Regions from separate parts of the Streptomyces sp. NPDC048514 genome, predicted to be linked through region 3. Evidence: riboswitches for the same ligand, from Rfam matches in the RefSeq annotation. Region 3 holds a riboswitch; each other region holds the start of a gene.

Region 1 (2,243 bases), on a different contig from region 3:
CCGCTCACGTACGGCTTGCCGATCTGGGCGCGGGCGAAGGCGACCGCCTTCTCGGCCTTGGTGACCGGCCGCGTCGCCGAGCTCGGGTACGCCGGAGCCGGAGCCGTGACCGGGGTGACAGTCAGGGCCGGGGTGACGGTCAGGGCCGGGTACGGCAGCGCGGCGGGCGTCGCGACGCGGGGAGCGGGCGCGCCCCGTCCGTCGTTCTCCCGGGCCGTGTGCCGGAACAGCAACTCGCGCGTGACCGAGAGCTTGCGCTGTACGGCGGCCTTCGCGGCCTTGACGTCGTAGTCCGGGGCGGTGGCCTTGGCGTCCTGATCCAGGGTGGTGGCCTTCGGGGCGCGGTCCGCCGTGGCGGCTCTCGTCGCGCGGTCCGCGACGGGGACGCGAGCGGCGCGTTCCGGGGCGATGGCGGCGGCGGTGGCCCCGGCCTCGGGGCCGGGGGTGCCGGCCCCCGCCGCGGTCACGTCGTACCACGACGCTGCCGTTGCCTGCGTTGCCTGCGTTGCCTGCGTTGCCTGCGTTGCCTGTGTTGCTCCCGCGCTCCGGGCGGCTCTGCCCCGCTCGGCCGCGTTCTTCACGCGCGAGGCGAGCCGGTTCATCACCCTGTTCTGGGCGAAGTGGTCCTGCGGATACCCCGCGAGCAGTGAGGTGGCCGCGTCCGGGTCGGCCGCGAACGGATCCCGCGCCTCGCGCGCCTTGGCGAGCCGGGCCGCGCGCTGGGCCTCCGCCTGGCGGGTCTCATCGGCGCGGGCCCGGTGCCGGGCCGCCGGTTCCTCCTCCGATGGCGCGTCGGCCAGGCGGTACAGCTCGTCGATCTTCTTCTCGATCTCCTCCGGGCTCGGCCTGCCGTCGTCGGCGGGCGCGGCCTCGGCCGTCTGGGACAGGACGGCCACGGAGGTGAGGGCGGCAGTGGCGAGAACGGGGCCGCGCAGGCCCGGTCCAGTGCCGCCGGGGCGCGGCTTGCGGTGCGACGCCAAGGGAGGCGACTCCTTCCAACATGCCGCCTACCGGGTTAGCTGTCGGGTTCGGGCGGGTGCTTCGGAAGGGTTGCCCTACGGCGTCGTCCCGTGCGGGAGTCGGCCGATTCACCCCAGGAACGGTGGGTCCCCGGCTCCGGGCACCGTGCGGGGCGCGCCGGACTCGGCGGAGGCCGTTCGGCCCGGCGAGGTTCGCCGGAGAGGGGTCGTACGGCCTGACGGAAACCTAACCAACTCGTGTGACTCCTGTGAAGGTTGGTGTGCGGTATGTCCGATACATTTCTGTGACCTGGGGGAGGTTTCACACGCCCGTGACCAGGTGCTTCCGCAGCGTGAGGGGATGATCGGTCCCCGGCGGGGCGACGGCCGGCGCTCCGGGACGATGTCCGATAGCGGACTGCGCCCGCGGGCCGTGTTCCGGGGACCGGGACCGGTTGTCGGTGGGGCGCCCTAGACTCGGAGAGCGATGAGCAGCCTCTTTGACGACAGCTTCCTGGCGAACCTCCAAGCCCCACGCGGGCGCGAGGAGGAACCCCCGCCACCCGAGGACGATCACGCTCCGGAGCCGGTTCCGGACGATCTGTTCGGCGGGAAGTTCGACGTGCCCCCGGACCGGGACGCCTACTACCGGGACGGCGCCCCGCGCCCCGTCATCGACGCGGCGGCCCTGCTGGCGGGGCTGAACGACAACCAGCGCGCCGCGGTCGTGCACGCCGGCTCCCCGCTGCTCATCGTCGCCGGCGCCGGCTCCGGCAAGACGCGCGTGCTCACCCACCGCATCGCCCACCTGCTCGCCGAGCGGGGCGTGCACCCCGGCCAGATCCTCGCGATCACCTTCACCAACAAGGCCGCGGGCGAGATGAAGGAGCGCGTCGAGCACCTCGTCGGCCCGCGCGCCAACGCGATGTGGGTGATGACCTTCCACAGCGCCTGTGTGCGGATCCTGCGACGCGAGTCGAAGAAGCTCGGCTTCACCTCCTCGTTCTCGATCTACGACGCGGCCGACAGCAAGCGCCTGATGGCACTGGTCTGCCGCGATCTGGACCTCGACCCCAAGCGCTTCCCGCCCAAGTCCTTCAGCGCCAAGATCAGCAATCTGAAGAACGAGCTGATCGACGAGGAGGACTTCGCCGCCCAGGCCACCGACGGCTTCGAGAAGACCCTCGCCCAGGCCTACGCGATGTACCAGTCGCGGCTGCGCGAGGCGAACGCGCTGGACTTCGACGACCTGATCATGACGACGGTCAACCTGCTGCGCGCCTT
Region 2 (2,243 bases), on a different contig from region 3:
CCGTGGACAGTGAGGGACACGCAGACGGTACCCATTGTTCACTGTCGGAACAAAGAGGGGTACCGGTGAAGAACAGGGAAAGCGCGGGGGCCGGCGCCTGGAAACGAAAAACCCCGCCCCGGCGCGTACGGGGGAACACGCGCCGGGGCGGGGAGCCCGTGGGGACGGGGGTGGCCCTCACGGGGTCTTCGGGGGACGGGCCGGGGAGGTGAGGGCGCCGCACCGTGGCCGGCGGCCCGCTGCGGCTCCGGGTGCCGCGGGACCGGGCCCGCCGTCACCTCGGGTGCGGCGCGGCCGAGGCCCGCTGTCACCTGAGGTGCGGCCGGGCGCGGCCCGCTGTCACCTCAGGTGCGGGCGTGCGAGGCCCGCTGTCACTTCAGGTGCGGGCGTGCGAGGCCCGCTGTCACTTCAGGTGCAGCAAGGGCGCGGCCCGTGCGGGGCCCGCTGTCACTTCAGGTGCAGCTGCTGACCCGGGTAGATGAGGTCGGCGTCCTGGACGATGTCCTTGTTCAGTTCGAACAGCTTCTGCCAGCCGCCCTTGACGCCGTGCTTCTGGGCGATGGTGCCGAGGGTGTCACCCGTGACGACCTTGTACTCGCCGTCGCCCTTCTTGACCTTCTTGCCGGTCGGGGTGGTGACGGTCTTGCTCGCGGCCGGACGCTCGGCGGACCGGGACGCGGCCTGGTCGCCGGTGGAGCGGGTGGTGGTGCCGCTCGACGAGGTGGTCTTCTTCGACGCGGTGTCGCCGGACGGCGCGGCCGGGGCGGAGCCGCCGTTGGGGGTGCTCGACAGGCCCGTGCCGCAGACCGGCCAGGCGCCCTTGCCCTGGGCCGCGAGGACCTTCTCGGCCACGGCGATCTGCTGCGCCTTGCCGGCCTTGTCGGCGGTGGCGGCGTACTGCGTGCCACCGTAGGCGGCCCAGGTGGAGGCGGAGAACTGCAGGCCGCCGTAGTAGCCGTTGCCGGTGTTGATGGACCAGTTGCCGCCGGCCTCGCACTGGGCGACCGAGTCCCACTCGGAGGTGGTGGCGGCGGAGGCGTTGCCGGCCGCCATCAGCGGGGCGGCGACGGCGGCGCCGGTGACACCGGCCAGCGCGACGGCGCGGACGGCCTTGGACGGACGACGGTGCTTGCCCTTGCCGGAAAACAGCATGGATCGATCCCCTCACCGACGCCTGCGAGGTGAGCTGTCGGGTTCGGGCCGATTGAGTTGCCCGGCCGCACTCCCGCTTGCGCGGAGTGCGGCTTCACCCCCAGCCGGTGCCAGCTCAACTGCTGGTCCCGGCACCTACCTTGGGTCCCCCGCTCCTGCCTTCGGCGCTTGACGCGACGACTGTTCCCGGGCAATCGCTGGCAGGATTCGGCGTTGCGACTGCCGGGGCTCGTGGTGACGAGCGGCCTTGACCGTAGACACGCGATCGACGGAATTTCAAAGACGATCAGGGCTTCTGAGACTCATCCCACACTTTCACCAAACCGGACATCAGCGTCGAATCAGGGCGTCAACTACGGCTGCTTTTCGCCCGTTTCGGGACCGACTTCCAGGGTCTGACCGGCAGTGATGCGGTTCGGGTCGGCGCCGATGGCCTTCTTGTTGTCGGCATAGAGCGCACGCCACCCTCCGTCGACCTCCAGGGAGTCGGCGATGGAGGCGAGCGAGTCGCCCTCGCGGACGGTGTAGGTGCCCGGTTCGCGGGAGGCGTGCCGGCCCGCCAGGGTCCCCTCCTGACCGTTTGTCACCCTTTCGTCCGCGCTCTCTCCGCGATGACGTCCGCCCTGCGTGAGGGCGCCGGTGTCGACGAGGCTCCAGGAACCGGCGTTCTGCCGGTAATTGCCCGAGTTGTCGGCACCGGGGGTGGTGACGGTCGAGTCGTCGCGCTTCTGCGGTTTTCCCGCGCCGGGCGAGGTGGACTTGTCCGACTCGGGCTTATTGGTACCGGTCGAGCCGGAGTCGGTGCCGGCATCGGTGCCGGCGTCCTTGCCCGGACCGGACGCCGGCGCGTCCGGCGAGCCGCTGGAGGAGTCCGAGCCGGAACCGGAGCCTGAGCCGGAACCGGAACCGGAGCCGGTGTCCTTGCCGGAGTCACTGCCGGGGTCCGAGGTCGACGCATCCGGCAGACCGGACGAGTCGGAGTCGCCGGCCGAACCGGACGAGTCGGGCGAACCACCGGTACCGCCGGAGCCGCCGACCCCCGTGTCGACGTCCACGGAGCCCGAGTTCGACGTCAGCCCGGACAGCAGGGC
Region 3 (2,243 bases):
GCGAGCGGGAAGACCTCGAGGTCGGAGGAACCGAGTTTGCGCGGAGAAGTCATACTTCGCGTCAACACCGACAGCGGATGATCCCATTCCGCCATCGGCGCCAAGTTCCCGCAAAGGCGGGCGCCCCAGGGCTCCGTACAGGAGGACGCCACCGGGGCTTCCGCGAAGCCGGACGCCACGGGGGCTTCCGCGAAGCCGGACGCCGGCAGGTCTTCCGCCGACGAGCACCCCGCGGTCCCGCGCAGCGAAGGTCAGGGGTTGATGCCCTTGCCCTGCAGCCACGCCATCGGGTCGATGCCGGTGGCGTCGCCGTTCGGGTGGACCTCCAGGTGCAGGTGCGGGCCGGTGACGTTGCCGGTGGCGCCGACGCGGCCGATGACGTCGCCCGTGCCGACCTTCTGGCCGACGGAGACACTGATCGAGGACTGGTGGCAGAACCACAGCTCCGTGCCGTCGTCGAGGGTGAGGACCGTCCGGTAGCCGTAGGAGCCGGCCCAGCCCGCCTGGGTGATCGTGCCGCCGTGGATGGCCTTGATGAGGGTGCCCGTGGGGGCGGCGAAGTCGAGGCCGGTGTGGTGGCCTGAGGACCACATCGAACCGGCCTGGCCGAAGGTCGAGGTGATCGTGTACGAGGACGTCGGCAGCGTGTACTGCTTGGCCAGCTCGGCCAGCCGCTTCGCCTCGGCCGCCTTCTCGGCGTCGGCCTCCGCCTTCTCCTTGGCGGCGGCGGCCTTGGCCGCGGCCTCCTTCTCCGCCTTGGCGGCGGCTTCCGCGCTCTGCTTCTCGGCGGTGGCCAGCGCGGCGGCGGTGGCCCTGCTGTCGGCCTTGCTCTGCTGCTGCTCGGCCTGGGCCATGATCCGGTTGCGCAGGGTCTCGCCCGCGTCGGTGTGCTGCTCGGTGTCCGCGGAGGTCACGCCGACGTCGCTGAGCGCGGTGGTGCTCGCCTCGGGCGCCGGCGAGGAGCCGTCCTCGAACAGCGAACCCATGGAGGGCAGGTCCGGCAGGGAGATGGACACCGGCGGCTTGCCGGTGTTGGCGCTGGCCATGCCGCCCGCGCCGACCGCGGCGATCACGCCGACGCCGAGGACGGTGGAGCTGCGGGCGAATCCGCCGCGCTGCTTGGCGACGCGGTGCCGGCCGCGAACCGGGGTGATGGACTCCTCGGTGGGATTCCACTCCTCCCAGGGGCCCTCCTCGGCGCTGTAGGAGCCGTACCCGAAGGTCTCGGGCTCGGACGGTGCCGGTATGAACGGGGCTTCTGGGGCAGGCCGGTTGGACGCCACGCGGGCGCGCTCCTTTCCTTCCGCCGCCTACCGGGTTAGCTGACGGGTTCGGAGCAGGAAGGTCTCCTACGCGCGTAAACCGGACGTGGACTCAGCGAGTTCACGACGGCTTTCGCGTGATTCACCCCAAAGGTGGTGGTTCCCCGGTTCCCTCGCGGGATTCGGCGCGTGCGCACGGAGCCGTCTCTTGTGACGGCTGGGACGACCGCGCTGCGTTATCGAACGTTAATAGACCCGGCAGGTGGTTTCCAAGCCGTTCGGCTTGATCATTAATGTTCCCGGCCATGGACTTACCCTGCAGTCCGCTGCAAATCGGGCGAGTTGACCGAGATTCAGGAGTCACAGAGGTTTTGATGGTGACTCAGGTGTCCTGCGGACGGGGGTCGTGCGGTCACCGACGGTGAGGGCGGTCACGACCGCCGTACGGCGAGCCGTTCACGGTTGCCGTACGGCGAGCAGCGCCATGTCGTCCGCCATCCCGCCCCCGGAGTGCCGCCGCACCTCCGCGGCGAGCCGGCCCAGCAGCGCGCCGGGGCCGGGGAAGACGCGGCCGGCCAGCCGCCGCTCGGGTTCGTAGAAGCGGCCGTGGGCGTCCCGGGCCTCGGACAGGCCGTCGGTGTAGAGCAGCAGGGTGGCCCCGCTCGGGAAACGGGTCTCCAGTGCCCGGTCGGGCCAGCCGCCGAGGTCACGCATGCCGAGCGGCAGCGCCGGTTCGTGCCCGGTCAGGGTCCGCAGGGAGCCGTCGGCGTGCAGCACCAGCGGCGCCGGATGGCCGCGGTTGACGACCCGTACGACGCCGTCACCGTGCGGGAGTTCGGCGAGCACGGCGGTGGTGAAGCCCTCGAACGCGTCGATACCGTCCCGCCGGGTGCCCTCGCGGGCCAGCGCCCGCTCCAGGCGCTGAGCCACCGCCTCCAGCGTGGCCTCCTGCTCGGCCGCCTCCCGGAACGCCCCGATCAC

The links. A riboswitch is a leader RNA that binds a small molecule or an ion and turns the genes downstream of it on or off. The one in region 3 is predicted to bind cyclic di-AMP.
Region 1: linked by a shared signal. The riboswitch ahead of ACGFT2_RS09395 (NlpC/P60 family protein) and the one ahead of ACGFT2_RS25850 (M23 family metallopeptidase) in region 3 are both predicted to bind cyclic di-AMP.
Region 2: linked by a shared signal. The riboswitch ahead of ACGFT2_RS09755 (transglycosylase family protein) and the one ahead of ACGFT2_RS25850 (M23 family metallopeptidase) in region 3 are both predicted to bind cyclic di-AMP.

What each region holds. Positions count from the first base shown of each region.
Region 1 covers NZ_JBICWT010000004.1:129,414-131,656, reverse strand. The annotation lists gene ACGFT2_RS09395 (NlpC/P60 family protein) at 1-980, opposite strand, end outside; cyclic di-AMP (ydaO/yuaA leader) riboswitch at 988-1,159, opposite strand; gene pcrA (DNA helicase PcrA) at 1,447-2,243, shown strand, end outside.
Region 2 covers NZ_JBICWT010000004.1:215,023-217,265, forward strand. The annotation lists gene ACGFT2_RS09755 (transglycosylase family protein) at 448-1,152, opposite strand; cyclic di-AMP (ydaO/yuaA leader) riboswitch at 1,157-1,329, opposite strand; gene ACGFT2_RS09760 (transglycosylase family protein) at 1,506-2,243, opposite strand, start outside.
Region 3 covers NZ_JBICWT010000011.1:371,584-373,826, reverse strand. The annotation lists gene ACGFT2_RS25855 (aldo/keto reductase) at 1-53, opposite strand, end outside; gene ACGFT2_RS25850 (M23 family metallopeptidase) at 252-1,283, opposite strand; cyclic di-AMP (ydaO/yuaA leader) riboswitch at 1,291-1,460, opposite strand; gene ACGFT2_RS25845 (PP2C family protein-serine/threonine phosphatase) at 1,719-2,243, opposite strand, start outside.